Regions from separate parts of the Desulfotomaculum sp. genome, predicted to be linked through region 2. Evidence: a T-box and tRNA genes for the amino acid it is inferred to sense, from the RefSeq annotation. Region 2 holds a T-box; the other holds one or more tRNA genes.

Region 1 (16,522 bases), on a different contig from region 2:
AATACCGTTGGGCTGTTTCTCCCTATTATATGGCCCTGGCAATGGCCAGTGGGCATGGCGGCCCTGTATGGCTGCAGGCTGTCCCCTGTGTAGAAGAAATTTTGGATCGCTATGGTGTTGAAGACCCTATGGGAGAAGAATATACTTCACCTGTGCCGGGGGTGACCAGAAGATACCCGGATCGTCTTATTATTAATGTTACGAACCAATGTGCGATGTATTGTCGACATTGCCAAAGGCGTAGAAATATTGGCGAAATTGATGTTCACAAATCAAAACAGGTGCTGCAAGGAGCACTGCAGTATATCAGAGAGAACACTGAAATAAGGGATGTCTTAATAACAGGCGGCGATGCCTTGTTATTATCAGATAAACAAATCGATTGGCTGCTCACGGAATTAGATAATATTTCCCATGTGGAAATAAAACGAATCGGTACCAGAACACCTGTCACAATGCCCCAAAGAATTACACCGGAACTTTGCAGTATTTTAGAAAGCCACCCACCGCTTTATATCAATACACAGTTTAATAGTCCCTTGGAAGTTACACCTGAGGCAAAAAAGGCCTGCGATATGTTGGTTAAGGCAGGCGTAGTCCTTGGTAATCAGGCTGTTTTATTAAAAGACATTAATAATCAACCAGATGTCATGAAGAGATTAAACCAGAGTCTATTGACCATCCGTGTTCGGCCCTACTATATTTTTCATGCTAAAGCAGTAAAGGGAACCAGGCATTTTATCACTGGTGTTGATGATGGTATTGCTATTATGGAACAACTGAGAGGCTATACATCTGGACTTGCTGTCCCCACTTATATTATTAATGCACCCAATGGCTATGGGAAAACACCCATATTGCCACAGTATATTCTAGAGAATAAGGATGAGCAGGTAGTCATGCGAACCTGGGAAAAGAGGGTTATTTCCTATAATGTTACTGGTAAACACTAAGTTTTTAGACCTGTCATAATAGTATGACAGGTTTATTTTTTACCCTTGACACGAACATAGGTTTGGTAATAAAATAATAAAAACAAATGTTCGGGGGGAGTCATGATGAAAAGTGCGGAGATGGTGATGGATTTTTCTATAACGCATCAACTGGTATGTGAAGAAACGGAAGCCGATCTATATGAAGGTACCCGTCAGTGGTTAGAGGGGGATGACTCAATTTTTGTCAAGAGATTTGGCCTGGCGGTAATTTGTTTTTCGGGCTTATATTTTATGGGACAAGTATTCAGGATTTTGTTTAATTAATAGCCCGCTACCGGGTTATTTTTTTTTGCCAATGCGCCATACTAGGGTTAGCCGATAGTAGATAGGAGGAATCCGGTGACCAGAGTATATGTGTTGGGGGCCGGTGCAGGAGCAGCATACAAAGGCTCATATCTTGGTGAAACAAGCCCGGTGGCTAAAAATTTCTTTCAAAAGGCCATGCGGGTTATTAATATTCATCAAATCAGAGAGAGGTACTATGAAGATGAAGATATGACCTATAATCATATATTTCAGTTTATTGAGAGATTATGGGGTGTTTCTAGGAATGAGGTAAGTAATTCCAACCTGGATATGGAAGAAGTATTAACTTTATTAAATATTGAAATGGAAGAGGACCAACCAGGACGGGAAAGACTTTTAAAGGCCTATGAGGAGTATCTGCTGCTAATGGCACTGACCTTTGATAAAATTTTATACGGGGATCTTTGTCCCTACCATAGCAAAATAGCGGCCTCCTTAAATCCCGGAGATACGATCATATCTTTTAACTATGAATTACTAATGGATTACGCTTTACTTAGGGCAAACTTACAAAGGAAAATGTGGTGCATCCAAGATGGTTACGGTATTTCTTGCCGATATTTAAGTGGATCAATAATGCCCCTTCACTTTAAGCATCAGAATGACTCGGGGCCGGCTAATTGTGCCAAGGTAAAATTACTTAAACTTCATGGTTCTTTAAATTGGTTGTACTGTCCCCAGTGTGGTCAGCTCTATGCCTATGAACATAGTGATGGGGGAGGACACAGTGTGGTAATAAATGGTATAGCCAATATGATTCAGTGCACCTCCCAACATTGCTGCAACAAACTTAGTAGAGTTATTATTCCACCCACCTTAATGAAAAACTACCAATCGATCCCTTTTATTCCGGAGTTATGGCACCAAGCCCGCAGGGCACTGGGGTTTGCATCGGAAATTGTTGTTATTGGCTATTCTTTTCCCACAACCGATTTTCGATCCAATTGGATGTTTCGCAAGGCTATGGTGGATAACAAAGAACTTAAAAAGGTAACAATTGTGGATAAGGCAGAAGGATATCAATTGGAAACATTGTTAGATAAACATAAGAGTATTTTTAGGGTTAAAGATGTTGATTTTTACCCCGATATTGGTGCCTTTACGCAGACACTGAAGTAAATCAGCTTAAAACTCTTGGGTTCTTGAGCCTTGGGCTTTTAATGCATGTAGATATTATTTAGGGGAATGATAAAGAAAATTCCCACCCGTCGCTTGTGGGAGGCGCGGAAAGGTTAACGGGTAAAGGTGTCAACAAAACCACTGGAAAAACCGACACCCGGGAAAAGGTATGGGGTTGCCTTTTCAGGGCTCCCTGTCAATGGCAGGGGGTCTTATTTAGTGCATCATATTTATTAAATGTGATATAATATTTATTGATAAATCAATTTATTAGGAGTATAATTAAAGTGACAAAAAGTAATTCTTACCCAATTAGATAATTAATTAGGTAAGAACGGTTACCTACATATTTTTAAGGAGGGATACCGTATGACACAATTTATTAAAACCTGTCCTAACTGCGGCCAAAATCTAGTAGAGAAACTTCAAAATGTTGATGTAAAACAAGACCTAAAAGCTTGTTACGCCGAGAGCATCCCGGTACTTGTATGTGAGAACCCTACCTGTACCAACCAGGAAAAGTATTATAGCCCCTTTTCATTCAATCTATTAAAAATGAAATGTCCGGAAATCAATAAATGGTAGAAGGTCTTACCCGGCAAAGCCGGGTTTTTTTATATCTTTTAATGGGAATTGATCCGGACTGATAAAAAATCTATAATTAAAGCAGAATTCATAGCTAAGGGAGTGCTACAATGAAAATTGGCAGTATTGAAAAACCAACCTTTGAAAAATTCCGGGAGAGTTTTTTACAGCTAATGGAGCAATTCACAGAAAAAGAACCAAACCCCTATGATGACTGGTTGGAGATTGCTGATAGTGAAATCAGAGAAAGCATCATTCGCCAGTTTATTCAAAGCAATGAGCAACAATATGGCTTTGAAATAGTCTTACAGGGGAAGCTCGCCAATAGGGAAGGTTCTGTTGAGGGAGTGGTTGGGGAACTATATCATGTGTTTTCTACCATGTTTTTAGTAGAGGTTATTAATTCTAAAATTCGTTCAGGGGAGAAGCGGGTTGATATATAAGCCCGCTTTGCTATTGGCCGTTAGCCGTTAGCTATTGGCCCTTACTAACCTGAAACATGCCCTAAGCCCAAAAGCTGTCAGCCATCTGCCGTCAGCTTTTGGGCTTAGAGGTATTCCTTTTGGGTCGGTTGAGTTGTAGGGGTGACCTGTGGTCACTCCTTCCTTCGTGTTTCAGGTATAAAAAAACCAGGCAATATATGCCTGGTTTAAATGGTGCGGTCGAGAGGACTTGAACCTCCACACCCTGACGGGCATAAGAACCTGAATCTTACGCGTCTGCCAATTCCGCCACGACCGCATGTTTATAGGATTGAATTACATGTCCTACCGACAAAAGTTATTATACATCACTTCAAATGGACATGCAATAGCGAAATAAAGTATTATTTTGTGTTTTTAGCCATTTAGCTATTAGCTGTGTGCTTCTAGTAGAAAAACAGATGATTGTGCTAGTAAAATATTTCAGACATAAAAAATAACCAGGTATTCGTACCTGGTTTAAATGTACGAGTGGCGATACAGCATTTTTTCAAAAAACCCCGTAGAATCAAGAGTTTATAGGCAGTTGAAAGCAGTATTTACATAAATATGCGCTGATAAGGCGAATTTATATTTTCTTCAAAAAATACTTGACGATTACCTTGGGTATTGGCTTAAGATTCTATTGGGGTGATAAATATGTTAATAAATCAAGTTAGCAAAACAACAGGCTTAACTAAAAAAGCAATAGAGTATTATACTTTGCAAGGATTGATTTTTCCGTCCGTTTTAAATAACGGATATAGGGATTATAGCAAAAATGACATTGGTGATTTTGTTATATTCCGGTTCAAGAGGACGGAGCTAAGGTAAATTTATCATACTTTGTATTGTAATTATAATGTGGAGTCTTGCAGCAGCGGTGCGTACATCATAATAGCGTGGTTCTCAGTCACAAATTCATCATCTATCAAGACATTGTTCCAGTCATATTTTTTTCGAAAGATCAGATTATGTCTTGTATAGCCACCCCAATACTCGGATTGAATAATATGTTTTTTTTCGTATACTTTATATTTATATTCAGGTGGTGCGTTTGACCGCCAAGTTCCTTTTAATTCATTTTCTGTAATTTCTATGCAAAGTTGAAAAGATTGGTCTGTATTGTTCTTTATCATCAAGTCACCGTAATTGTAAAAACAGGTTGCCCCGCTCCCAAACGGCTGTGTCCTGTTTGAGTCTGGGAAAACGTCGTAGCCGTGACGGTGACGCTCCGTTATTGTCAGTGGAGTATGAAGCGTCATCCAGTATATCAGGTTGGACAATTGGCATAAACCGCCGCCAATTCCGGCCTTGAAAGTGCCATTTTGCAGGACCATGCCTTTTAGGTATCCTTTGCGCTTTGTCGGTCTGCCTATCCGTTTCCAGTATGAAAAGGTTTCGCCCGGATGTATTGTTACGTAATTCACTTTGGGTACAGCAATCTTCAAATTTGCAATCTTATTATATTGCAGGTACATATCTACATCCTTTAGTTTTCTTAATAACGGAGTAGAGTGACAAAAGTGTTCGTATTCTAACAGAGTTTTATCTATATGCGCAAATTGAATACCGCCCAATATCCAAAAAACATATCTTTTGAACGTATAATAAGCGCTGCCCAGCATTAACCTGGCAGAGGTTCTATTTTTCGGTTTTTCGATTGGCTTTTGCATTGCGCCACCTCACGCATTATATAATAATGCTAGCTAACTCAATTTCCGTTTTGCAATAGGCTACAGCCATACCCTGTGCCCGTTGCCCATTGTACCACGTCTTGCACCCGAAAAGAAGGCATACCTTTCCTTAACGGAAAGTGGAGTTACGTTGCAAATAAAATTTCATGCTGCGAGCGCCAGCGAACCGCCGCCATGCACCCATTTCCCCCATGCACCGGGAGGAACCACCATATTTCGCCTATGTTCATCATCCAAAATCCGTGCCGCCTTGTTCAAAGATACAAGGTCGAATGCGGCATGATCGTAATAGATACCAATGTCAATATCCGATGTCTGGGAATGTGTACCCCTTGCACGCGAGACGCCAAGCACAACAGCCTCAATCCTTGAAATCTCGGTCAAATCTGTTACCACTTTATCTAATACAGCTCTGATTTCATCCATACATAACTCACCATACTTTCGTTACTATAAACAATTAGGCTAAAACAGACACATTTCTGTATCTGTTTTAGCCCAATAACCTTGTAAAGATGGTGGAAAAAAGATTTTTCGAATAACAGCAACTTATAGCCCGACCGACAAATTAGAATTTGTTAAACTAATCGCATATACAAAATCGGATAAGGATTTCCTTGCTCGTCTGTGTTCCTTCTTTTATAAACCTGAAATCCCATGTGTTCATAGAAGCTTTTTGCTTGCGGATTTTGTTCGTTCACACCTAATTCGTTTATAGAATAGTTTTCCATACCATAATGTAAAAGTTGTTTTCCCAATCCCTTTCCTCTATATTGGGGGGAAATAAAAAGCATTTCCAATTTTCTTTCTTCAATTCCCATAAATGCAACAGGTTTCTTTTCATTATTGACTGCAACAATCAAATGAGCTATCGAGTTCAAAGCCTGTGGAATATACTTCGCTATATTTTTAACCTCTGAATCAGATAAAAATAAATGTGTTTCTCTAACTGATTGATCCCAAACTTCAAGTAGTTGCTCTATTAGGACAGGATTTAATTCGTTAACTTCAATTAGTTTCATATTTTTATGGCTCCTTGTCAAATTCCCGTTTATCTGTTTGACTGAATAAGCCTTGAATCTATAATACCGCATTTGATTACATAAAAAAAGACATAACATCTCCTTGGCGGAAATGTTATGTCTTTTTTGGTGCGGTCGAGAGGACTTGAACCTCCACACCCTGACGGGCATAAGAACCTGAATCTTACGCGTCTGCCAATTCCGCCACGACCGCATATTTAGTTAGCTGGGGCACCAGTGCAATAGTGATTATAACAAAGAATTTCAGTTCGTTCAAGTGTATTCGTTATTTATAGACAAAAAAATACCCGGTCTTTTTACCGGGATTAGAGAGTAATCTTCAAGTGTAATATTATTATGTCATATTTTGTAGAAAAAGAATGAAACACAGCTGACATTTATATGCCAAAAAATAATAAAATTTTGGCTATACAGTAAAATTTTATTAAAAAGGCTTGGCTTATTTGTGCTCTAGCCTAAAAATAGCCTTCTAAATATGATCATTGTTCTGGTGGTGCCGACCAGCGGTATGAAAACGATCATCATTAAAAGCTTATGATTCCAGAGCGTGCAGGTTAAGCTGAACTCGTTTTTCAAAAGATCTGTAATAATGATGGTAAAGAACGGTGTTTCAGGAGAAAATAAATAGACGCAAAGGAGGGGTGTAGATGGCTAAAAAGATTAGAGGTTTCGTTAAAAATTCTGGGACCACGGGAGAGTCGGCCTTGGTGGGTAAAACCGGAGGCTATCATGATACCTGGGATACAGGAGTAAACGCCATGAAAAAAAGACAAAGGCTAACCGGGGTCAATAGGCCTTCAACTTAAAAGTAGGCTTGATTCATGTTTAATCAGCCGACAATAAAAAAAGCTAAGACCGACGCACCTTACATGCAGGTCTTAGCTTTTTTATTGCATCTGGCTGGGGCGGCTGGATTCGAACCAACGAATGCCGGAGTCAAAGTCCGGTGCCTTACCGCTTGGCGACGCCCCAGTAGTGGTGGAGGGAGAAGGATTCGAACCTTCGAAGGCGATCGCCGGCAGATTTACAGTCTGCTCCCTTTGGCCACTCGGGAACCCCTCCATAAATGGTGACCCCTACGGGATTCGAACCCGTGTTACCGCCGTGAAAGGGCGGTGTCTTAGACCACTTGACCAAGGGGCCATATTTTATTGTCCCACAACGATGTTTATTATAACAAAACATATTGTAGCAAGCAAGTTGTTTTTAAACATTTTTAACCAAATACTATTTTTATTTTCTTCTGTAAAAAGTTAATAGTTTTGTAAGATTAAAGTTAAGTAAAATAAAGATTAATTTGATATGCTTTTAAATATTTGATCAAAAACTATGGGAGGTAGTGGCGTGAGAGAGAAACTGGTTGAATTACTCACACGTAAGGAAGATGAAATTATCCACCGTTTAATTGATTATTCCAAAACAGGTGGGTTCACCAGATACAGTTCCACACGCCGAGGAGACTGGCGTCTTTCAGTGCATGAAATAATTCATGCTTTGTCTTATTACCTAAAGAATTATAAGGGCGATCCGATCCATGCCGAAGAAAAACTAGGTGAGGACCCAGTGACCAGCTTTGGCATTGAAAGTGCTAAACTTCACAGGGCCAGGGGTATTACTTTAAAAATGTTTTTGGGGTTATTTAAATATTATCGTCGATCCTACTTAGACATGCTTAAGGAAGGTAACTTGACAATTTCGGAGCAAACCCAGGCCTCAGAGGCATTGAATACTTTCTTTGACCGTTTTGAAATTGGTTTTTGCAGTGAGTGGGTGGGGGAAGGCCCTGATTCTAGGTTAACAGAATTACAGGCAATTAATCGAAGATTAACCAATGAGAAAAATAAATTTAAAACTATTTTCGATAGCATGATGGAGTGTGTCTTTGTGGTAGATTACGATATGAAAATTATCGAAATAAATCCTGCCGCTGCAGCTTTTTTTGATGTAAGTTCCGAGGATGTAATAGGTACCCAATGTTCTCAATTAATGGGATGTGATTTTAAACCTGAGCAGTGCCACCTTTATCAGGCTATGACAACGGGCGGCTCCTTTAAAGATATTCAAATGGAAATCAAAACCAGGCAAGGACGGAGACAAATCCTTACCAGTGGTTCCTTTCTACATGATATCAGTGGTAAATATGCTGGTGGGGTTCAGGTTTTTGTAGATATTACGGAGCGTAGTATAATGGAACAAAGCCTCCGCCTGCATATGCATGCCAATAATAGCTCCATAGAATCAGTAAGTATTTTTGATATAGCTGGTAAGTTAATTTATGCTAACCCTGCTGCCATAAATATGTTTGCCAGTGAATATAAACAATTGTTAGGAATGGGTATCGAAGAGATCTATCCCGGTGCAGAGAAAGTCTTATTCTCTTTAGTTCAGGGTGAATCCTGGAAAGGGGAAATGAATCAAGGTGGCAGGATCCTAAATATTAACGCCAATCCCATTCGGTTACCCAAGGGAAATATTACTGGTTTTTATGTGGCGGCCGAAGATATTACTTCTGTTAAAGCAACCCAGATAAAACTTCAACAAGCCAAGGAAGAAACCGAAAGAGAGGCTGCAAAACTCAGGGCAATCATCTCCATCATGAATGCATCCATCGCATTGGCTGATGCAGATGGGATCATTACAGAAGTAAATGAACAATGCCTTGTTATGTCTGATCTGACGAGGGATGATGTGATTGGGAAAACGTTAGATAAGATACACAGTGGTGAAACCTTTAAAAAGATACAGCAAATTGTGACACAGTATAGTCGCTACGAAAAAAGTGCTCCCACCACGATTACCAGGAGATTAGGTGAAAAGGATGTCATTATGAACATCCAGCCGGTTTACCGTGATAAAACATACGATGGTGTGTTGTTGATGGTGGTAGATATATCGGAAGTGGTTAAGGCAAAAAGGCAAGTTGAACAAGCATTACTCGTGGCAGAAAAGGCCAACCAAGCCAAATCGGAGTTTTTAGCCAATATGAGTCACGAGATTCGAACCCCTATGAATGGCATCCTTGGCTTTGCCGAGGTATTAATGCAACAGGAATTAAATTCGAAACAACAGGAAAGTATTAAGATTATTCAGCAGTGCGGCGAGCAATTAATGGATCTGATTAATGATATCTTAGACCTTTCTAAAATAGAGTCGGGCAAGTTAACAATTGATGAAAGAGTTTTTAGTTTGCGAAAAATAATTCATGAGGCTGTCAATGTTAATGAATCCCGATTACAAGCACGTAATATAGAAATAAAAATTAATATTGAACAAAATCTCCATGATCATTTTAAGGGAGATCCTACCAGAATAAGACAGGTTTTATGCAACCTAATTTCCAACGCTGCCAAGTTTACACATAACGGCTATGTTAAAATTTCCGTTGGTTCCGACGTGCTGGATATTTTTGGGCAACAGATGAATTTATTCTTTAGTATCGAGGATACTGGTATTGGAATACCGAAGGAAAAGCTGGAATTGATTTTTGAGGCCTTTACCCAAGCAGACGGGTCCACCACCCGCAAATATGGGGGAACTGGTCTTGGACTGACGATTTGTAAAAGCTTAACAAGGCTAATGGGTGGCGAACTTCGTGTAAAAAGTGAGGTAAATAAAGGTTCCGTTTTTTCTTTTAATATTCCGGTTGATAAAGTGGAAATAACGGAGCTGGATAAATCACAGGAAGCCAGAGGCGTGGAAGTGAAAAATGGAACGGTTTTGGTAGTTGAAGATGATTGGACTACCAGACAATTAATTCATAACTATTTGGAAAGGGCCGGTTATGCCGTAATCAGCACAGAACAGGGAAAAGAGGCTATTACACTGGCAAAGATTTATCAGCCGAATGTTATTATGCTTGATATCCTGTTACCGGATTTAACTGGCTGGGAAGTGTTGCAAAGAATTAAAACCTCGGAAGATACCAGGGAAATCCCCATTGTCATATGTTCTGTAATGCCGGAAAAGGAAAGGGCCTTTTCCTTGGGAGCAGTTGATTTTATTGAGAAGCCAATTTCTGAAAGGGTGCTGATTGACCGTCTGGAAAAGGTTATAACTAAGCAGAGAAACGATAAGATTAATATTTTACTGATCGATGATGAAGAAGCTGCCTTACAGTATCTAAAGGGGATAATTGGTCAGCACGGCTATAAAACCCATTCCTTTACGAGGGCAGAGGATGCCTTGGCATACCTGCTTCAAGGGGGTAGGGCTCAGGCCATCATTTTAGATCTTTTAATGCCAGGGATGGATGGCTTTGAATTTTTGGCAAGTCTTCGTGCTCGGTTGGATTTTAGAAAGATTCCAGTTCTTATCAATACCGGAAAAGACCTCACCCCAGAGGATTACCAACGGCTTAATGATATGTATGAAAAAATACTTAACAAAAGCTTAGTCCATCCTAATATGCTATTGGTAGAATTAAATGAGCTTCTAAAAGGGGTGACCTCTTGCAACAAGAAAAATGATAAAAAGAAAAGTGCTAATATATTGTTGGTTGAAGATAACCACTTTAACCAGTATTTAGTAGAACATTTATTGGCCGATGAATTTAAGCTAACAGTGGTTGAAAATGGGTTGCGGGCCTTAGAAAGATTGGCACAGGAAAAATTTGATCTCATCTTAATGGATATGCAAATGCCGGTTATGGATGGCTATGAGGCCACCAGTCTGATTCGCAGACAGGATCAATTTAAGGAACTACCGATCATTGCCCTTACAGCCCACGCTATGAAAGGTGATTATGAAAAATGCATTGCTGCCGGCTGTAATGGATATTTGGCCAAACCAGTAAAACGAGATGAATTAATTCAGACGATCAAACAATATCTTGCTTTATCCGGGGAGGCAGGCAAAAAAGGGCGAACCCGGGATAAAGGGATTGAAGCGCTGATACCCTGGTATCTACATGATCTAGAGGAAGAAATGGCAAGGCTCAAACAAGCTGTGGAGAGCAATGATTTTCCTACTATTCGCTATATTGGGCATGGTTTAAAGGGATCAGGGGGAGCTTATGGTTTTCCTGAATTCACAATCAGTGGGGCAGCCATCGAAAAGGCAGCCATCAATGAAGATGGGGTATTATTAAAAGAACTAGTGGATCAATTACAGGAACTATATAAAGCGGTACTGCAAGAAAATATCTCATAAACTAAATAGGGGATGTCGCTTACCACGATGTTTTGCGGCATTCCCTATTGATATTTTGTGAAAACATTAATTAGTCCATGCAAAGGATAATTGAATCCCCGGAAAGAATGTTTTAAAATAAGAACAGGGTTGCTATAAAACAGGAGTGTGAATATTATGAAAATTACCTTAGAGCAACTAGGGGACAACGAACAAAAACCTCTTTATCAAGACGAATCCAAACTGGTATTTGGCAGCATCTTTACTGATCGTATGTTTACTATGAGATATACAGATAATGCATGGATGGAACCCCGTATCGAAAAATATAAGCCCTTTCATCTCGACCCTTCATCCTGCGTATTACATTATTCCCAGGAAATTTTCGAAGGATTAAAGGCCTATGCCTCGGAGGATGGCAGAATCCTTTTATTTAGGCCGGATCAAAATGCCAGAAGGTTGAATCGGTCTGCGGCACGTTTGGTTATGCCCACCATTCCCGAGGAAGATATCATGCAAGCAATTACGGAACTGGTATTGGAGGAAAAAAGGTGGCTGCCTAAGCAACCGGGAACCTCCCTTTATATCCGTCCCGCTATGATTGCAACGGAACCTTTTCTAGGGGTTCATCCATCCAGGGAATATATCTTTTTCATTATTATAAGTCCGGTTGGGGCCTACTATAAGGGTGGATTTAAGCCGGTAAAGCTTTATGTAGAAGATACCTATATAAGGGCAAATATAGGTGGTGTTGGTGACGTTAAAACAGGTGGCAACTATGCTGCCAGTTTAATGGCAGGCCATCGGGCTCAACAAAAGGGATATTCTCAAGTACTGTGGTTGGATGGACGTGAGCGCAAATATGTAGAAGAAGTTGGCGCCATGAATATGTTCTTTGTTTTTGGTAATAAGTTAGTAACTCCTAAGTTAACTGGCTCCATTTTACCGGGTATTACTCGTGCCTCTGTATTAGAGCTTGCCAATTATCTTGGTCTGGAAACAGAAGAAAGATTAATAAGCATTGACGAAGTGATTGAGGGAATTAACACGGGAGATATTACCGAAGCCTTTGGTTCCGGTACTGCGGCTGTAATTTCCCCGGTTGGTTCTTTATATTATAAAGAAAAAGAGTATACCATCAATGCCGACCAGGTTGGTTCGGTGACTCAAATGCTTTATGATAAACTTGTTAATATACAATATGGTAGGGAGAAAGACCCCTTCGGTTGGGTTAGGGAAATTGGCAGATATTAAAAACGAAGCAGACCAAGGCAATAAAAAAAGATAAAAAAACAGAAGGCACCGTGTCCTTCTGTTTTTTTATCTTTTTTATTAAAAATTCGTACAAAAAAAGGATTATGCTTGTGAAATGTAGAATTTGCAAAATAAATGACAGATTTTTTTTACAAAAGGGGAGGTGGGTCATTTATAATGTACAAATTGCACGAGTTATTATGTGAAAACGATGACATGCTCATGTGTTTTTTGAATTATCTTCAATTAAATAGAAAAATATCTGAAGATGAAGTGAATGCCTTCCTAATCATTTATGAAGAGCAGAAAAATGTAGGTAAAACATACAAGAGAAAATATAAAAGTCTAAGAGAATTGCAATTTATTAAGTAGCATCGGTTAAATCCGGTGCTTTTTTATTTTATGCATTGACATATAGGGTAGGGGGGTATACTATTTTGGTAAAGGCGGTGATCAGAATGGACAGCGATAAAAGGGCTTCCTGTCTAGGTTGTCAGGAAGAAATGAAGAATAGGCTCAGTCACCATGATGAAAAGACAATCAAAGAGCTTGTAAATAGGATTAACCGTATAGAGGGGCAATTACGCGGTATTAAAGGCATGATAGAAAGACATGCTTACTGTGATGAAATATTAAATCAGATTTCCTCAGCCAACTCTGCTTTGCATGGAGTGGCCAAATTATTGTTAGAAAAACATATGAAGTCCTGCATCAAGGAGCAGCTTCAGGCTGGTGATGAGCAAGTGATCGATGAAGTATTAAAAACAATTTTTAAAATGATGAGATGATGAGGGGTGAAAGAGGAATGGAGCAAAAATTAACGACTTGCACTCTCCCTGTATCCGGTATGACCTGTGCCGCCTGTTCTAGCCGGGTAGAGCGGGTGCTAAAAAAGACACCGGGGATCCTAGAGGCCAGTGTAAATCTTGCTACGGAAAAGGCTGTGGTATCCTATGATGCCAGTCAAACCAAGGTAGAGAATATTATCGACAAGGTACGTGATCTTGGTTATGACGTACCAGTGGAAACAGTTGAGTTGGCCATTTCAGGCATGACTTGTGCTGCTTGCTCTGCCAGAGTGGAAAAAAGGCTAAATTCCTTGTCCGGTGTACAAAGGGCCTCCGTAAATTTGGCCACAGGTCGGGCAGCCGTAGAGTATATTTCCGGTTTAACCAATATAGGTGAAATACGTAAAACGGTAGAAAAGCTAGGTTATGGGGCCCAGAAGGTCACGGATGATTCCAGAGATCGGGAACAACAGGCACATCAAAAGGAAATTCGCCGCATGATTTTTAAGTTTGTCTTGGCCACGGTTTTATCTCTGCCATTGGCCTGGATGATGGTGGCTGAGGTGCTGGGTTGGCATCAGTTTATGATTGATCCGTGGATTCAACTGATCTTAGCAACACCGGTACAGTTTTACGCCGGAGGACAATTTTATCGGGGTGCTTATCATGCCCTAAAAACAGGCGGCGCCAACATGGATGTATTGGTGGTATTGGGAACTTCAGTGGCTTATTTCTATAGCCTAATTGCCGTGATAAAGGATTTGACTCCCCTGTACTTTGAATCAGCAGCCGTTGTTATTACCCTTATATTACTAGGGAAATTACTAGAAGCCATAGCTAAAGGGAAAACCTCCGAAGCCATCAAAAAATTAATGGGGTTACAGCCCAATACGGCCAGAGTAATCAGGGCTGGTGTGGAGGTGGATACCCCCATTGAGGAAGTAGAAGTGGGGGATGTCATCCTGGTTCGCCCCGGGGAAAGAATTCCCGTGGATGGCGTGGTCATAGAGGGTTTATCCAATGTGGACGAATCCATGTTAACCGGTGAAAGCATCCCAGTGGAAAAAGGACCGGATGACGAAGTTGTGGGGGCAGCGGTAAATAAACAAGGCAGCTTCACTTTCCGCGCCACCAAGGTTGGCAAAGATACCACTCTCGCGCAGATCATACGCATGGTAGAAGCAGCCCAGGGTTCTAAGGCACCGATTCAAAGATTGGCCGACCGGGTTTCTGGTATTTTTGTGCCAGCGGTGGTAGCCATTGCTATCTTCACCTTTATCGGTTGGTATTTAGCCGGTTATGGCGTTACGGAGGCATTAATCCACATGACCACAGTATTGGTCATAGCTTGTCCTTGTGCCTTGGGATTGGCAACACCTACCGCCATCATGGTAGGCACGGGAGTTGGTGCAGAAAAGGGGATATTAATTAAAGGTGGTGAGCATCTGGAAAGAGCTGGTCGATTGAATACAATCGTACTGGATAAAACAGGCACCATTACCAAAGGGGAACCATCCCTCACAAATTTATTTGTTTTACCGTCCTTTCGTGAAAACGAGGTTTTACAGGCCGTTGCCTCTGGGGAGAAAAAATCTGAGCACCCATTGGGGCAGGCCATCATTAAGGAAGCCCAGGGGCGTCAGCTGACATTATTAGAAACCACTGAATTCGAGGCCCTGCCGGGTAAAGGGATTCGATTCAATCTGGGACAAGATGTCTGGTATATCGGAAATGAAGCCTTAGCCAGTGCTTTAAATATTGATTTAGCATCTGTAAGAACAGAAAAAAATAAGTGGGAAGAGGAAGGAAAGACCGTCATGATTGCCATGACCAGTGGAAATCTGGCAGGATTAGTGGCGGTGGCGGATACCGTAAAGGACAATGCCCAAGAAGCCATTGCTGAACTGAAAAAAATGGGACTGGCAGTATATATGCTGACCGGCGACCAAAGACGTACAGCGGAGGCCATTGCTGGCCAGGTGGGCATTGATCAGGTTATTGCAGAGGTATTGCCAGAACACAAAGCGGAAGAAGTTGAGAAACTAAAGAATGCCGGCAAGGTTGTGGCGATGGTCGGTGACGGCATTAATGATGCACCGGCACTGGCCACGGCAGATGTAGGAATGGCCATCGGTACTGGTACAGACGTGGCCATCGAGAGTGCAGCGATTACCTTGATGCGCGGTGATTTAAGAACCATTGCCTCGGCCATCAGACTATCCCGGCAGACCTTGCGAAAAATTAGACAGAACCTCTTTTGGGCTTTCTTTTATAACATCATTGGTATACCCCTGGCGGTCTTTGGCTTATTTACTCCGGTAATGGCCGGGGCAGCGATGGCCTTTAGTTCCGTATCGGTGGTAACAAATTCATTGCTGTTAAAGAGATATGACCCCACTGCTTGAAGGGAGGTGATCAAATGAGTGAGATTTTACTTAGGGTAGAAGGAATGAGTTGTGGTCATTGCCAGGCCGCTGTGGAAAAGGCCCTCAAGGCCATAGCCGGGGTGACAGATGTGAAGGTAGATCTAGGACAAAAAGAGGTTGTGGTGACTGGCACAGCCCCAAGGGAAGAATTAGCCAAAGCCATTGAAGAGGCAGGCTACGAAGTAGTCGGATGATCACAAGGCATACTAAGCTGACGCCAAGAATTTGACGTCAGCTTAGTTGTCTGACATTAAACAAAGGGCAGACCAAGGATATCATCGCCGATGGCAGAGACAGATTTCCCGTCGGTTGTTATTTCGTAATCAGCGGCGGCCGCATATAAACGAAGACGTTTTTGGAGCAGGCTTTTGATGTCCGCAAGGCTTTTATCTTTAAGCAACGGACGGTCATGCTGATGCCTTAGCCGCTCCAAAAGGGTTGCCGGCTCTGCTTTAAGCCAGATGAGTTTACCCCTTTGTTTGAGGCAAGTTACATTGGCGTCATCGATGACAACGCCGCCGCCGCAGGAGATAATAGCCTGTTCCACTGTGCTAAGGCGTTCAATAACTTCCCGCTCCCGGGCGCGAAAATATTTTTCCCCATGCATACTGAAAATGTTTGGGATTGATTGCCCGGTTTGCTGTTCGATCAGACGATCCACATCGTAAAAGGTAAAACCGCTGATTTTAGCCAGGTGACGGCCCAGGGTTGTTTTGCCGCT
Region 2 (16,522 bases):
GCCTAGAACAAAGGCTGAAAAACAAGTATTAGATTTGGTAAACAAGTATGCTAAATCTTTTCAAGCGCCAAACTGGATCATTTATACGGATGAATTAATAGCGTACAAAAAGCTAGATGGTGTACCGGCAGGAACGATTGATCATAATATAAGAAACTATGTTTGGGAGATAGATATAAACAATGTCCCAGAATCATTTCACATGTCCCTTGGTAGAGTGTTAGTGGATCTTCATAGCATACCTAGTGATAAAGCTGCTGAGATAGGCCTAGTAGTGCATACCCCAGAAGAAGCTAGAATGTCAATGAAACAGCGTATGGATGCTGTAAAAGCAAAGTTTGGTGTAGGTGAAGATTTATGGAAGAGATGGCAGGCATGGATTAACGATGATGAGATATGGCCTAAGAAAACGGGTCTGATTCATGGAGATGTTCATGCAGGACATACTATGATTGATAAAGATGCTAATGTAACGGGATTAATTGACTGGACCGAAGCTAAGGTTACGGATATATCAAGTGACTTTGTTTTTAATTATAGGGCTTTTGGTGAAGCAGGGCTCGAAGCTCTGATTATTGCCTATAGAGAAGCTGGTGGATATTACTGGCCTAAGATGAAAAAGCATATTATTGAACTAGACGCTGCATATCCGGTTTCAGTTGCTGAGTTTGCATTGGTATCTGGTATTGATGAGTATGTTCAGATGGCGAAGAAAGCGTTGGAAGTGAAAGGTTCGTAAGTGGTGTGATACAGTCGTTGACATGTTCCCACATACGGTAAGGTCCAACAATGACCTTTAAACATCTGCTATCCTATCGGCTACGTCGAGATGATGTATATTTCAATTGAATTGCCTGGTTTTATTATGCTGATGGGATTATTTGGAGGAAATATGAAACATTATAAAAGACAAGTAAGATCCGTCTTAGAAGAGTTAAATTCCTCGGCACAAGGGCTGTCAGCTTCTATCGCAGCAGAAAGGCTTAATCAAAATGGCAAAAATAAGCTGGCGGAAACAAAACACAAATCCAATGTAGTCAGATTTTTTGAGCAGATGAAAGACCCCATGATCATCGTGCTGATTGCGGCCGCCATTATTTCCGGTGCATTTGGTGAAATCGCCGATATGATCATTATACTCGTTGTTGTTTCACTCAATTCTGTATTAGGCGTTGTACAAGAAAGAAAGGCAGAAAAAGCAATAGAAGCCCTGCAAAAAATGTCTGCACCTCATACCAGGGTAAGGCGTGATGGTGTAGTAAGTGATATTAAATCAGAAGATGTGGTAATTGGGGACATTGTTTTATTTGAGGCAGGAGATTCCATACCAGCAGATATACGTATCATCGAAGCCGTCAGTCTTAAAATGGAGGAGGCCGCTCTTACTGGAGAATCCGTCCCTGTGGAAAAAACCAGCACCAGCCTGATGACTGAAAAGGATGAAATACCCTTAGGCGACCGAGTTAATATGGCTTATATGGGGACAAACGCGGTGTACGGGCGTGGGGAAGGCGTTGTAACAGCCACAGGCATGGCTACAGAAATGGGGAAGATTGCTGATATATTGTCAGGAACAAAAGAGGAAAAAACGCCGCTGCAAAAAAAGCTGGCTTCCCTAAGTAAAATGTTAAGCTTTATGATACTGGGGATATGCGTATTCATTTTCTTTTTTAGTATCCTAAGAAACGGAGGTTTCAGCGGCGGACATGTGTTTGAAACACTGATGATTGCCGTAAGCCTCGCAGTGGCGGCCATACCGGAAGGGCTTGTTGTGGTTGTTACCGTGTTGTTATCCATTGGCGTAACAAAAATGTCAAAGCGAAACTCCGTTATCCGTAAACTGACATTGGTTGAAACCTTGGGATGTACTCAGGTGATCTGCTCGGACAAAACAGGTACGCTTACTCAGAACAAAATGACCGTCGTAGATCAGTTTGGCGACAAACAGCTGTTAGCTGAAGCGGTTGCCCTATGCAACGATGTGGAAATTAATCCGTCCGGTGAGCTTATTGGCGAACCCACCGAGGTTGGTTTGACGGCATATGCTATCTCCTTAAAGCTTCCTAAAAATGAGCTTGAAAAGGAAAAACCACGCATAGGAGAATTGCCCTTTGATTCAATGCGTAAAATGATGTCAACCGTACACGCCCTATCGGATGGCACTTTTAGGCAATATACGAAGGGTGCGCCGGATGAAATATTGAAGTGTTGTGATTATATAATCATAGACGGACAGGTGCAAGACCTTACGGCTGAACTACAAAATAGGATTCTAGACCATAACAGGCGCATGGCAGACAAAGCCCTTCGGGTCTTAGGCGCGGCGTACCGCAGCTATACAGAAAAACCAAATAATTTCTCACCGGAACATTTAGAAAAGGGCCTTACCTTTATCGGCCTTGCCGGAATGATTGATCCCGTCCGTCCAGAGGTCAAGACAGCTATAAACGAATGCAAGGAAGCGGGCATTCGTGCAATTATGATTACGGGCGACCATAAGGATACTGCGGTTGCCATTGCCAAGGAATTGGGCATATTAAAAGATAAGGATGAAGCGATTTCAGGCGCAGAGATTGTAAGGATGTCGGACGATGAGTTGGACATGGTCATTGACAATATCACAGTTTATGCGAGGGTTCAACCGGAACATAAGGTGCGAATCGTCAACGCCTGGCGTAGGAAGGGAAAAATTACGGCCATGACTGGTGATGGCGTGAACGATGCCCCGGCACTGAAATCCGCCGATATTGGCGTGGGAATGGGCATCACTGGCACGGATGTCACAAAGAATGTGGCGGGTATGGTGCTGACGGATGATAATTTCGCGTCCATCGTTTATGCTGTTGAGGAAGGCCGCAGGATATATGAAAACATCCGCAAGGCGATACAGTTTTTGCTGGCCTCCAACCTGAGCGAGGTAATCGCCATTTTTGTCGCTACTTTGTTTAACCTGCAGTTGTTTGCACCAATTCATATCCTTTGGATCAATTTGGTAACAGATACGTTCCCCGCAATGGCTCTTGGCATGGAGGAAGCCGAGACTGACAGCATGAGGCAACCACCGAGAGATCCCAAAGAAGGGATCTTCGCGAGGGGACTTGGTGTCAACGTGATTTATCAGGGAATTATCATAGCCGTGTTGACGCTAATCTCCTTCTTTATTGGAAACGTTCAGTCCCACACAATAGGCATGACAATGGCATTCCTTACCCTCTCTATGTGTGAGATATTCCACGCCATCAATATGAGGTCGCTAAAAAAATCAATATTCACTTTAAAAGGACATAATAAATACCTGATTGGTGCGATGCTGGCCTGCTTTGCGCTTACACTTATGGTCATATACATCCCAGGCATAAATACAATGTTTAGGCTTACTGCCTTATCCGCAGGCAACTTTTTTACATCACTTGCACTGTCGATCGTTATTATACCCATTGTGGAACTGGTAAAGGCTGTTCAAAGAAGTTCTAGATAGGATAAACTTCGGTTTATTTGGGCACTATATGAAAAGGAGTAAGCAATAGATTTTCCCTCTACCTAATGGATAAACATAAAATGACGACATCTTTTCCAAAACTGATTTATGCGTGAAGTTGTGGAATGTCCCTTTCTGTACTTTACTTTTAATGCTTTCTCAACTACAATAAGTTAAAATTGAATTATCAAGAGCTATGAAAGGAAGAAGTAGGTCAGTTTTCCGTCATTCAGAGAGCAGTCGGTTGGTGAGAGGCTGTGGGCGTGCTGATTCGAATACATCCTGGAGCTGCGGCCTGAATTTAGTAAGGTTTGACGGGTACGCCCGGTACAGCGAGTAAGTGTATTTGCACTTGTAAAGGGGAATTCTGTGAGGAATTTCTAAATCAGAGGTGGTACCGCAATTTTTGCCCTCTGTTCCAATTGGAACAGAGGGCATTTTTATTTTACAAAGGAGTTGTTATAGTGAAAATTTATGATGAATTGGTAGCTCGCGGCTTGATTGCCCAGGTTACCGACGAAGAAGAAATTAAAGAACTAATTAATGGTGGTAAAGCAATATTTTATATTGGATTTGATCCAACTGCGGATTCTTTGCATGTTGGTCATTTTATGGCTCTGTGCCTAATGAAACGTTTGCAAATGGCAGGAAATAAACCGGTAGTTCTTATAGGCGATGGAACGGCCTATATTGGTGACCCATCTGGCCGTACAGACCTACGTTCGATGATGACACCTGAAACAATTCAGCATAATAGCGATTGCTTTAAGAAGCAAATGGCAAAATTCATTGAATTTGGTGATGATAAGGCCATCATGGTTAACAATGCAGAATGGCTTCTAAAGCTGAATTATGTTGAATTACTTCGTGAAGTAGGAGCTCATTTCTCTGTCAATACGATGTTGCGGGCGGAATGCTATAAACAGAGAATGGATAAGGGTCTGTCTTTCTTGGAATTCAACTATATGATCATGCAGTCCTACGACTTCTATCATCTGTATCTGAATTATGGCTGTAATATGCAGTTTGGTGGTGATGACCAGTGGTCGAATATGTTGGGTGGTACCGAACTTATTCGCCGTAAGTTAAGTAAAAATGCTTATGCCATGACAATTACACTACTATTAAATTCGGAAGGTAATAAGATGGGTAAGACTGCAAAGGGTGCAGTTTGGCTTGATCCCAATAAAACCTCACCTTTTGAATTTTTCCAGTATTGGCGTAATGTTGGTGACGCGGATGTTCTTAAGTGCTTACGTATGCTTACCTTCCTGCCACTTTCACAGATTGACGCAATGGACAAATGGGAAGGCAGTCAGCTAAACGAAGCCAAGGAAATTCTGGCCTATGAACTGACTAAGCTGGTTCACAGTGAAGAAGAGGCCCAAAAGGCGAAAATTGCTTCTCATGCCCTCTTCGCAGGTGGCACAGATGATGCCAACATGCCAACTACTGAAATTGAATCCGGGCAACTGATCGATCGTGTTATCAATATTTTGGATTTGATGGTAGTGTGTGGTTTAACGGCTTCTAAGAGCGAAGCAAGACGTCTGGTTCAGCAGGGCGGTATATTTATTAATGACGAGAAGGTTGATACCTTTGAGTATAATATTACTTCGGAACAACTTAAAGACGGTGTCAAAATACGTAAAGGAAAGAAAACCTACCATAAAGCCTTGATGAAGTAAAGTTATGATTAGACTGGAGAAATATCTGACTTGTTCGTATTAGGATAGGACATGAACCCCTAGATGTACCCCCTAACCATAAGTTAGGGGTCGCTTTTTTTAGCGGTGGTGTTCTTCCGCATCTTGTTTTGTTTTATGAACAGTTCCGAAGGGGTGCTCAGGTGGTGCATAAATAGAATATAACTTAATTGGCCGATTGCCTGTGTTAATTAGATTGTGCCATTTACCGGCAGGAATAATAATTGCATAATCATCTTGGACACGTGCTTGATAATCCAATCGGTCTTTTCGATCTCCCATTTGAATAAGCCCCTGCCCTTCTTCAATACGTAGGAATTGATCGAGGTTGGGGTGCATTTCTAAACCGATGTTCTCTCCCACCTTAATGCTCATCAAGGTGAGTTGTAAATAATTTCCTGTCCATAAAGCGATACGAAAATTATTGTTTTGCTTTGCAGCTTCTTCAATGTTAACAACAAAGGGGTAAGGCCCATAATCCATTAATTTTATTGGGGAAAAGTAATTATTAGGGAACTGATTGCCAAATCCCGGGCTAAAAACTGGCATGTTTGGATAGTAAGGACAGAAATTCATTTTACGAAAATTATCCAAATTAAGCACTCCTTTCCTTGTATTACAATATCATCATATGTCTTATGTTAAGAAATGTGCTTAGATTCACCCTTGTTTGAGTACCGTAATCGATAAGAAAATATCACACCCGATCCCCCAAAAGCCCCCTTGAATAATCACGGTAAGAGTAATATTGTATTTATGTAACCCGTTTGTAAAAATACAGGGGGTACGTGGTAAGGATAGAAAGAAGGTTTTGCTTTTTATGGAAGGACAAGATAGGAGTAATATTTATCCAGGAATAACAGTGGATATTGTTTTGAAGAAAGATCAACGAACGGGTAAAAGGACACGAGGAATTGTTAGGGATATTCTTACAAAATCACCTAAACATCATAGGGGAATAAAAGTAAGACTAGACGATGGACAGATCGGAAGAGTTCAGGAGATTATTAAATAAAGGATGTATGGATGAATGGCTAATAAAAAAGTATCACCATCCATGGATGAATGGCTTAGGGAGGCAAAGGCAGATCCCAGGGCTTTACAGGAAGGAATGTTCTTAGTCCATAATGGCATTGTACGTCAGACATCAAAAGCCAAGGTTCGCCAAGGCCTTGATGATGATTCCTTGGTAAAAGGAATGGAATTTGCTTATGCTCCAGAGAAAGTGGCTGCGGCGGTTGAGGAAACATACAAAATGGCTGGCATCTTCTATGTTAAAGTTTGGCTTAATGAAGGCAGGCTGGATGTGGGTGATGACATCATGTATTTACTGGTAGGCGGCGATATTAGACCACATGTGATAGATGCTTTGCAATTTCTGGTTGAAAAAATTAAAACAGAATGCGTTACGGAAATAGAGCAAAAGTGAAATAAACCAAACCCCTCAACCCTGCGGTTTATTTGAATATCAAAGGAACCAAAACTGAAAATAATTTACTAAAGGCATTTGCCGGAGCATCAATGGCCAGAAATAAAGATACATACTTTGCTTCTGTTGCACGAAAAGAAGGTTATGACAACTTGCTGCAATCTTTGAAGGTATGTATAGTTAAGAAAGGGTGTACTAGCTATGGGGAAAACAGCTTTATTAGTGATTGACATGCAAAATGACTTTTGTTTACCTGGGGCTCCCTTTGAAGTGCCAGGTGCTATGGGGGTAATTCCTTTTATTAAACAGGCATTACACGCATGTAGAGAAAATGGTCTGCCGGTTGTACATGTATTTCGCTACTACCGTGGGGACGGCAGCGACGTAGAAATTACAAGATATAATCGATTTGTTCAAGTAGGCGGTGGTTGTATCGAGGGAACAGAGGGAGCAAAAATTGTAGAAGAATTAAAACCGATGCCAGGCGATTACTTAGTTACGAAACAACGGTGGAGTGCTTTCTTTCAAACGGAGCTGGACAATCTGCTTAGACGGTTAGGTGTCGATCAAGTTGTTGTTACCGGGGTACAGACGCCCAATTGCATTAGAGGAACGGTTTGGGATGCAAATTCATTGGATTATGAAGTTGTTGTTTTAACGGATGCCACGGGAGCTAAGACGGAGGAAGTACATCAAGCCAATCTTTTGGATATGCAGAATATTGGTATTAAGCTTATGAGCACCTCTGAATTTATCTCTTTCTTACCAGATGTACCCACCGATAATTTGCGACAGCAGATTCAGAAAAGATTGAGAAAGAACGACTAATCTTTCTGGAAACCCAGTTAATTGCAAAAATACTCTACGTTCTTTACAAAAGGCTATTTGTCTTATTGGAGGATAATTATAACACCAAACAAAGTAACTATAGGTGCTTTGTTTGGTGTTATTTTATTTAAAAAATTATAAAATATATATAAATAATTATTGACATATGTTAAATGCGGAGTATAATAAAAATATAATTGACATATGTCAATAACCACAAAGGAGGCGTTTATATGCCTAGAAGAGATGGAACTGGACCAATGGGAAATGGCTCAATGAAAGGAAGAGGTCTTGGAGTTTGCAGTGGAGCGAGTACGGATAGCAGTGGCAATGGGTTTGGTCAAGGGCTAGGTAATCGAAGAGGTTTGGGGAAAGGTAATGGAAGTTTGCTTGGAAGGTGTTTTGGAAGAAGGGCTGGAAAAGGGTTTGGAAGGGGTATGGCAGCAGGTTCACCTGCAGATCAATCGCAAAAGGGTACTTGATAGAGCGAAGGCTCTTTTGCAATAAGTGAGGTTTAATGAATTATGCCAAGGCCTAGAAAATGGAGAAAGGTATGCAGCCTGCCGGAGAGTACCCGATTTGGGCCGCTTAACACTCCTATCGATCATGAACATTATGTCATCATGACGGTTGACGAATACGAAACGATACGACTAATTGATTTAGAAGGGTTTAAGCAGGAAGAATGTTCCAAACAAATGAATATCGCACGCACAACTGTCCAAGGTATCTATAATGATGCAAGGAAAAAAATTGCGGAATCATTGGTAAATGGAAAAATACTTAGGATAGAAGGGGGTGATTACAAGCTTTGTGATGGTATCGAAAAACCTTGCATGGGTGGTTTCCGTAGACATAGGTGCTGCAGAGGTTTTTTGGAAGATAATAACTACTAATGACAGATAAGTATGAAGGGGGCTTTTCAATGAAAATTGCAATTCCAGTTGATGACAACTCTATGGAAACGAATGTATGTCAGTCCTTCGGTCGTGCTCCATATTTTCTTATTTATGATAACGAATCAAAGGAAAGTGACTTTCTAGATAATAGTGCGGCAGCTAGCCAAGGTGGTGCTGGCATTAAGGCGGCACAGATCATTGTGGATAGCCAGGTAAGTGCCTTACTTACACCACGATGTGGTGAGAATGCTGCCAATGTTCTAAAAGCAGCGAATATAAAACTATACAAGACAGTTAACGATTCTATCAAGGATAATATCCGTGCTTATAATGAAGGAAAAATATCATTGTTGGATGAAATTCATCCAGGATTTCATAATCATGGGGGCAAATAGTATGAAGGTAGCTGTGCTAAGCGGCAAGGGAGGCACAGGTAAAACGCTTGTATCTGTAAATTTAGCTGCATCCGTAAAGGAATCAACCTATATCGATTGTGACGTCGAAGAGCCAAATGGTCATCTTTTTTTCAAGCCTAAAAATATACAATCAGAAGAAATCTCAGTTAAAATTCCTAAGGTAGATGAAACCCTTTGCAACGGCTGTCGTAAATGTGTTGATTTTTGTAAATTTAATGCCTTAGCCTATATTGTCAATAATCTATTAGTTTTTGAAGAAGTTTGTCATTCCTGCGGTGGATGCATATTGTTTTGTCCGGAAAAAGCATTGTCGGAAAAAGAAAGATTTATCGGAGAGGTTCAAAGAGGTACTTCTGAAAATGTTTCTGTAATTACAGGGATATTAAATACAGGTATCGCTTCGGGCATCCCGATTATAAAAAGACTTTTAAGTTATATCGGCGAAGGGAAAGAATTCACTTTTATCGATTGTCCACCCGGCAGTGCTTGTATTGTCATGGAGAGCATTAAGAATGCCGATTTCTGTATCTTGGTGGCAGAACCTACTTTGTTTGGGGCCCATAATCTTAAGATGGTTTATACTCTTGTGAAGTTATTTGACAAGCCGCATGGAGTCGTGCTTAATAAGTGCCTCCCGGGTGAAGATAATCCATCAGAGCAATTCTGTATAGAAAATGGCATTAAAATTTTAGGTAAAATTCCCTTTGATCATGTCCTTGGAAAAATAAATTCAAATGCCCAGATATTAGTAAGGGAAGACAAAAAATATCACGATCTTTTCTCTGATTTACTCCAAACAGTTGCTAAGGAGGTGCGGCATGAAGCAGTTACTAATCCTTAGTGGCAAAGGTGGTACGGGAAAAACAACGATTGCCAGTGCTTTTATTAAGTTAGCGGATGCTAAAGCCTATGCAGATTGTGATGTAGATGCACCTAATTTGCATTTAATTATGCATCAGACATCGGATGTTAAGCAATCGGACTATTATGGCTTGCCCAAAGCCGAAATAGATCCAGAAATATGTGTGCAATGTGATTTGTGCAGGCAAAACTGTCGTTTTGATGCTATTCATGTTGGTGCTAATTATAAGGTTGATTATTATGATTGTGAAGGCTGTGGTGTTTGTGAAGCCATTTGCCCAGTCAATGCCATATCTTTCAAACCCGATATTGCAGGAGATCTAATGCTATATGTGAGTGATTCAGTATTTTCCACTGCACAACTAAAAATGGGCAGCGGTACCTCTGGGATGTTGGTCACCGAGGTAAAAAAGCAGATGAAATCAGCAGCGATGGATACTAACGTTGCCATTATTGATGGTTCTCCTGGTATAGGCTGTCCCGTCATTGCATCACTGAGTGGCGTTGATATGGTTTTGATTGTAGCGGAACCTACTATTTCGGGCATCAGTGATATGGAACGGATAATAAAAACTGCAGAAAATTTTAAAACAAAGATTGCAGTTTGTATTAACAAATATGATATTAATAGCGAGAATACAAAAAGAATAGAGTCCTTTTGTAATAAACGAAGTCTTCCTTTTGTTGGCAATATTCCCTTTGATGCAAAGGCTGTTACAGCGATCAATCATGGTCAGAGTATTGTAGATATAGACTGTGCAGCAGGTCGGGCAACAAATGATATCTACGAAAAAGTTTTTAAATTACTTTTTGATGGAGATGAAATGGATGAAAATTGCAATAGCAAGTGAGAATGGTCTAGTTTCAGAACACTTTGGTTATTGTCAGGATTTTAATATTTACGAGGTTGAAAATAAACAAATTGTTAAGCGTGAGTCCATACCGAACCCAGGACACAAACCTGGATTTTTGCCAAATTTCCTCAATGACATGGGAGTCACCGTGGTTATTTCCGGGGGTATGGGTAGTGGTGCCGTCAATATCTTTCATGAAAAAGGTATTGAAGTCATTACCGGAGCGAGAGGAAGTGCCGAAACTGCGGCAATAAGCTATTTAGAGGGTTCACTTAAATCTACAGGATCGGTTTGCCACGATCATAAGCACCATGATGAATGTGGTGGGCATTAAACCTAATTATTCAGTGGAAACAAAACCTGGCACAGGTTAGTGATTTTTACATAATATTTTGAACCCCAGATGTTTCAAAAGCTTAAACCCCTGACCAAATGGTTGGGGGTTTTCGTATTTATTTTGACATTGCCTAGGGTTATTATAGAGAGTGAAGTTTTCTATGCCTATCAAAAATAATAATAGAAATGATATATTATTATGTAGTGTGCAACAACCGTGTCTAAGAGTTCAAAGAATTAAGCAATTTATCCCCCAATGACTGGAATTTTTTCATGGGGTAATGGGACACGTTAATAATAGACACCATGTAGAAGGGAAGGCTTTAGGTATATGATGATACAAATAGGAAAAGTGCATAAGCTGCAAGTAACGGGCAAGAGTGATTGTGGGGTTCATTTGGCTGATGAAAATGAAAAAGGTCTGGCTGATATTCTATTACCAAAAAATGATCTACCCGGGAAATTAGAAATTGGTGATACCATAGATGTATTTATTTATCAGGATTTAGAAGGCAAAACCCTAGCAACGGTTAGAAAACCAAAGCTGACAATAGGAGAATTGGGATTTTTAAAAGTAGTGGAAATTACAAGTTTTGGGGCCTTTTTGGACTGGGGTATGCCGAAGGATTTGTTATTGCCTTTAAAGGAACAAGTGGGTGTGATTCGAAAAGGGGATTTTTGTCTTGTGGGTTTGTATATTAATAATAGCAATAAAATATGTGCAAGTATGCGAATATATAATTTGCTAAGCAGCGATTCACCGTATAAAGTAAATGATAGAGTTTATGCAACGGTTTATAGTATCAATGAAGAGATTGGCGCTTTTGTAGCTGTGGATGATACATACCATGGATTAATTCATAAAAATGAACTGCATCGCAACTATACCGTAGGAGACCAGGTTGAATTAAGAGTTAAAAAGGTGAGGGAGGATGGTAAGCTGGAATTAAGTTTTAGGGATAAGGCTTACAATGAAATAGAAACCGATGCACAAATGGTTATGGAAAGGTTAAAATCAGGTGGTGGTATTCTTCGGATCAATGATCATAGCTCCCCTGAACAAATAAAGGCTGAGTTGAACATAAGTAAAAGGGCCTTCAAAAGGGCCGTTGGACGACTGTTGAAAGAAGGAGCAATCAAAACTACCGAAGAAGGTATTGAGGCAATGTGGTAATGATAGAATAACTAGGCAAGCGGGAGATGCAAAAAAAATGCATCACAAACAAAGAAGTTTAGCCTGTTATGCAAAGGCATCTGTGCAGGGTCAGGTGCCTTTGCTTTACATTATTATGTATAGTACAATATAATGATTCTGGAGTTTCGATAAGTACAGCTTAGTTAATAGGCTAAGAACGAGCCTAGTGGTGAGAAGGTAAGAGTTTAATGCAAAGGAAGGTAATTCATGCCCGAAGAAACTGAAAACATTACGAGAATTAATTTAGATGGCAAAGAAATTATACTGATTGGCACGGCTCACGTATCAAAGCGCAGCGCTGACTTAGTTAAGGAAGTAATTGAGGCTGAAAAACCAGATTCTGTTTGTGTCGAGTTGGATGAACAAAGATATCAAACCATAACCGAAGGAAGCAAATGGCAGGATACAGATATATTTAAAATTATTAAAGAAAATAAAGCGACTTTGCTCTTAGTCAATCTATTAGCTTCATCCTTTCAAAAACGTATGGCCAACCAATTTGGCATTAAACCAGGACAAGAGATGATTGAGGGGATTAACTCAGCAAAGGAAATAGGTGCCAGCCTAGTACTGGCTGATAGAAATATTCAAGTAACCTTTGCCCGTATTTGGCATAATGTAGGATTTTTCGGCAAGCTTAGGCTTGCCAAGGAAATTATGCTGAGTATTTTTGACGACGAGAGCATTTCAGAAGAGGAAATGGAAAAATTAAAATCCCAGGATATGCTCAATTCTATACTCAGTGAATTTACAAAATCCTTTCCAAAATTAAAAACTCCTTTAGTCGATGAACGGGATCAATATTTAGCCCAGAAAATCAAGGAAGCTCCAGGCAACAAGGTTGTTGCAGTTTTGGGGGCTGCCCATGTACCAGGGATTAAGGAAGAAATAAAAAAAGAACACGATTTAACCAAATTAGTTCAGCTACCTGCTAAATCCAATATCACTAAAATTTTAGTTTGGGCTATTCCAGTCGTTTTTATTGCACTGGTTGCCTATACCTTTATCACGAATCCGGTTGTTGGGGCTAAACAATCCCTAAGTTGGGTGCTATGGACGGGGTCCTTTGCGGCATTGGGAAGCATCTTTGCTTTTGGACATCCCCTAACAATTCTTACTGCCTTTGTTGTAGCTCCCATTACTACCTTGCATCCGTTAATTGCAGCTGGCTGGTTTGCGGGACTTACACAGGCCTATATTCGTCGACCCAATGTAAGGGATTTTGAAAATTTAGCCGAGGATATTTTTAGCCTCAAGGGTTTCTGGAATAATAAAGTGACGAGAATTTTATTGATCGTATCTTTAACGAACATAGGAGGCTCAATCGGTACCCTTATCGGTGGGGCTGATGTAATTCGCTTATTTTTAGAAAACCTGTAGTATGCCATCGTTTAGCTTTTAAGCAACATGGAGTAAGAGTAAGTATTGGATAATATTTTTCAGGAGGCTTATTGATGGATTTATATGCCTTATTGGTTGCATTTATTTTAGGACTTGTGGAAGGGATGACCGAGTTTGCACCGATTTCATCAACAGGTCATATGATTATTGTTGATGATTTGCTGCTGCACTCTAAGGAGATATTCTCGGCCTCTGTAGCCAATAGCTTTAAAGTAGTGATCCAACTGGGATCTATTTTAGCAGTGGTAGTGGTATTTAAAGATCGTTTTATTGACCTATTGGATCTAAGAAAAAGCACGTCTTTTTATCAACAGAGGTTAACCCTACCCAAAATCTTTGTTGGTTTGATTCCGGCCGGTGTCTTAGGATTCTTATTTGAAGACTACATTGATGAATATTTGTTTTCTGTGGAGACCGTTATTTTTGGTCTGGTATTGGGAGCTATTTTGATGATTTTGGCAGACAAGTTTCGTCCCAGGGAAGCCAAAAGAACCGTTGATGAAATCAGTTATAAGCAGGCCTTTGGTATGGGATTGTTTCAGTGCATCGGATTGTGGCCTGGTTTTTCACGCTCCGGTTCGACAATTTCCGGCGGGGTTTTGCTGGGTATGAGCCACCGGGCGGCAGCGGACTTTACCTTTATCATGGCAGTACCAGTAATGCTGGGAGCCAGCGGACTATCAATGATTAAGAACTGGCAGTACTTTACCATGGATGCGTTGCCCTTCTTCGTGGTCGGGTTTATTAGTGCCTTCCTATTTGCCCTAGTATCCATTCGGTTCTTTTTGCAGTTAATCAATCGGATTAAGTTAGTTCCCTTTGCAATTTATCGAATCGTGTTGGCAATATTGATTATACTGGTTTATTAATTTCTTCTTAGAAAACGATGACACCTGTGCTGATACAGGTGTCATCGTTTGTTGTTACCCCGATAATAAAAGTCAATCCCAGCCCTGTCCAAAGAATGATTTCACCCTAATGTGGGTAAGATTTTGGTTAAAAGTTAGGTGTTTGCTTTTAATTTTTCCGGGGAGGTAACATAATTGTTTGAAAACGTCCTAAAAAAAGGTAAAATTGGTAGTTTAGAACTGAAAAATAGATTTATTATGCCAGCGATGGGTTCAAGTCATGGTGATGATGGAAAGGTAAGTCAAAAATTAGTAGATTATTATGTTGCACGGGCCCGTGGGGGATTTGGACTGCTCACCACAGAATTCGCCTATATTGATTTAGAGGGCAAAGCAATACCGGGACAGCTTAGGATTGACTCTGATGACATCATTCCTGGGCTTAAAACATTAACAGACGCGATACACCGGGCAGGGGGAAAAGTACTTGTTCAACTACAGCACTCTGGACGACAGACAAATCGTGCTGTGACTGGTATGCAACCAGTGGCCCCATCGGCTGTCCCTTGCCCTGTTAATCTTGAGCTTCCCAGGGAACTTTCAATTGAAGAAATAGATGCAGTGGTAGAGAAATTTGGTGATGCCGCACTCCGGGCTAAAAAAGCTGGTTTTGATGGTGTGGAAATTCATGGTGCCCATGGGTATTTGGTGGCCCAATTTTTATCGGGTTATACGAATAAGCGGGTAGACGAGTTTGGGGCAGATTTAGCAGGTCGCATGAAGTTTGCACTGGAATTAATAAAAAATATAAAAAGCAAATGCGGCAAGGAATTTCCCCTTGTGTTTCGCATTAGCGGGGAAGAAAGAGTAAATGGTGGACTAAAGCTTAACGAGACGATACCCATTTCGAAGGCTCTGGCTGAGGCTGGGGCAGATGCCATTCATGTCTCCACGGGCGTTTACGCAAGTATGCCCTGGATGGTTGCACCTGCCAGTGTTACTACCGGCTTTAACCTATACGCGGCAGAGGCTATTAAAAAGGCGGTCAATGTACCTGTTATTGCTGTGGGTCGTATTACGGATACCTTGATGGCGGAGGAAGTTATCGCCAGCGGTCGGGCTGACTTTGTCTCTTTAGGGCGAGGGTCCATTGCCGATCCGGAGTTCCCTAATAAGGTTGCTGAGAACAGACCACAGGAAATCTCCCCCTGTGTTGGTTGTATGACCAGGTGTCAGGGTGTACCAGGAGTAATTCCCGGTGATCGCGGTGTGTCCTGTATGATCAATCCCTTTTCAGGCCATGAGGGTACAATGAAGATCACACCTGCAAAAAACCCCAAAACCATTGTGGTTGTGGGCGGCGGGCCAGGCGGACTTGAAGCAGCGTGGGTTGCTGCTGCCAGGGGGCACAGGGTAACCCTATTGGAAAAGAACAACAAAGTTGGCGGTCAGTTTATACCAGCGGCTGTGCCGCCTGGAAAACAGGATCTGGCCAAGGGCATTCGGTATTATTATGAAATGTGTAAGAAATATGGTGTAAATCTTAAGCTTAATATAGAAGCAGATGCAGAGATGATCTTAAACCTAAACCCCGATGAAGTTATTTTAGCTACCGGAGCAGTTCCCTTGGATTTTCCAATACCCAACGAAGGTATTGAAGTTGTTCAGGCAGTAGATGTCTTATTGGGAAGGGTAATGTTGGGGAAAAATGTTCTTATTGTGGGTGGTGGCTTGGTAGGATTGGAAACAGCCGAACATCTACTTAGCCAAAGCCGCAGGGTTACAATTGTTGAAATGGAGGATGCTGTAGGAAAGAATGTTCACCCAAGTATCGTATATTTTAGCCTGCAATCTTTAAAATCAGGTGGGGCCGCAATAGTAACCCGTACAAAAGTAGAGAAGTTCAAGCAGGATGGTGCTCTTTGCACAAATTCTTCTGGCACAATAGAGCTATCAGACTTTGATATGGCTGTATTAGCAATCGGTGCAAAGTCCTATAACCCCTTGGAAAGGCAATTGACCGGCAAGGTGAGATCACTACACGTAATTGGTGATGCGGCAAAGGTTCGCCGGGGTGTTGAGGCAATCGATGAAGGCGCACGGTTAGCTTTGAAGTTGTAAATAGATCATGAATTGGCTGGATGACAAGGGGACGGGTGTTAACAACCGCCCCCTTGCACGTTAATTTAAGGTAGTAGCCCGGATTTTGTGCAATTTGTTTACGAATTTCTTCGTTCATTAAGTCTTGGTTATTAACTTCATCTTGGAACA

Evidence for each region. A T-box is a leader RNA that pairs with one kind of tRNA and senses whether it is charged. The one in region 2 lies ahead of tyrS (tyrosine--tRNA ligase), so its partner is inferred to be a tRNA-Tyr.
Region 1: it has a tRNA-Tyr gene. The T-box ahead of tyrS (tyrosine--tRNA ligase) is inferred to sense a tRNA for this amino acid. The anticodon was not compared.

What each region holds. Positions count from the first base shown of each region.
Region 1 covers NZ_CEVWQM010000003.1:120,650-137,171, reverse strand. The annotation lists gene eam (glutamate 2,3-aminomutase) at 1-953, shown strand, start outside; gene AC1U9Z_RS02745 (hypothetical protein) at 1,059-1,259, shown strand; gene AC1U9Z_RS02740 (hypothetical protein) at 1,335-2,420, shown strand; gene AC1U9Z_RS02735 (hypothetical protein) at 2,790-3,005, shown strand; gene AC1U9Z_RS02730 (hypothetical protein) at 3,116-3,448, shown strand; tRNA gene AC1U9Z_RS02725 (tRNA-Leu) at 3,660-3,746, opposite strand; gene AC1U9Z_RS02720 (MerR family transcriptional regulator) at 4,127-4,300, shown strand; gene AC1U9Z_RS02715 (VanW family protein) at 4,324-5,142, opposite strand; gene AC1U9Z_RS02710 (nucleotidyltransferase domain-containing protein) at 5,308-5,589, opposite strand; gene AC1U9Z_RS02705 (GNAT family N-acetyltransferase) at 5,742-6,185, opposite strand; tRNA gene AC1U9Z_RS02700 (tRNA-Leu) at 6,313-6,399, opposite strand; gene AC1U9Z_RS02695 (hypothetical protein) at 6,854-7,012, shown strand; tRNA gene AC1U9Z_RS02690 (tRNA-Gln) at 7,104-7,178, opposite strand; tRNA gene AC1U9Z_RS02685 (tRNA-Tyr) at 7,183-7,268, opposite strand; tRNA gene AC1U9Z_RS02680 (tRNA-Glu) at 7,274-7,349, opposite strand; gene AC1U9Z_RS02675 (response regulator) at 7,551-11,354, shown strand; gene AC1U9Z_RS02670 (branched-chain amino acid aminotransferase) at 11,511-12,587, shown strand; gene AC1U9Z_RS02665 (metal-sensitive transcriptional regulator) at 13,046-13,375, shown strand; gene AC1U9Z_RS02660 (heavy metal translocating P-type ATPase) at 13,393-15,780, shown strand; gene AC1U9Z_RS02655 (CopZ family metallochaperone) at 15,795-15,995, shown strand; gene AC1U9Z_RS02650 (shikimate kinase) at 16,052-16,522, opposite strand, start outside.
Region 2 covers NZ_CEVWQM010000025.1:39,370-55,891, reverse strand. The annotation lists gene AC1U9Z_RS14155 (Mph(B) family macrolide 2'-phosphotransferase) at 1-739, shown strand, start outside; gene AC1U9Z_RS14150 (cation-translocating P-type ATPase) at 893-3,478, shown strand; T-box leader at 3,666-3,895, shown strand; gene tyrS (tyrosine--tRNA ligase) at 3,943-5,166, shown strand; gene AC1U9Z_RS14140 (cupin domain-containing protein) at 5,266-5,760, opposite strand; gene AC1U9Z_RS14135 (YwbE family protein) at 6,005-6,199, shown strand; gene AC1U9Z_RS14130 (molybdenum cofactor biosynthesis protein MoaE) at 6,215-6,613, shown strand; gene AC1U9Z_RS14125 (cysteine hydrolase family protein) at 6,815-7,441, shown strand; gene AC1U9Z_RS14120 (DUF5320 domain-containing protein) at 7,675-7,923, shown strand; gene AC1U9Z_RS14115 (DUF134 domain-containing protein) at 7,966-8,337, shown strand; gene AC1U9Z_RS14110 (NifB/NifX family molybdenum-iron cluster-binding protein) at 8,367-8,735, shown strand; gene AC1U9Z_RS14105 (nucleotide-binding protein) at 8,737-9,597, shown strand; gene AC1U9Z_RS14100 (ATP-binding protein) at 9,575-10,468, shown strand; gene AC1U9Z_RS14095 (NifB/NifX family molybdenum-iron cluster-binding protein) at 10,446-10,805, shown strand; gene AC1U9Z_RS14090 (CvfB family protein) at 11,142-11,981, shown strand; gene AC1U9Z_RS14085 (TraB/GumN family protein) at 12,210-13,382, shown strand; gene AC1U9Z_RS14080 (undecaprenyl-diphosphate phosphatase) at 13,457-14,272, shown strand; gene AC1U9Z_RS14075 (oxidoreductase) at 14,447-16,372, shown strand.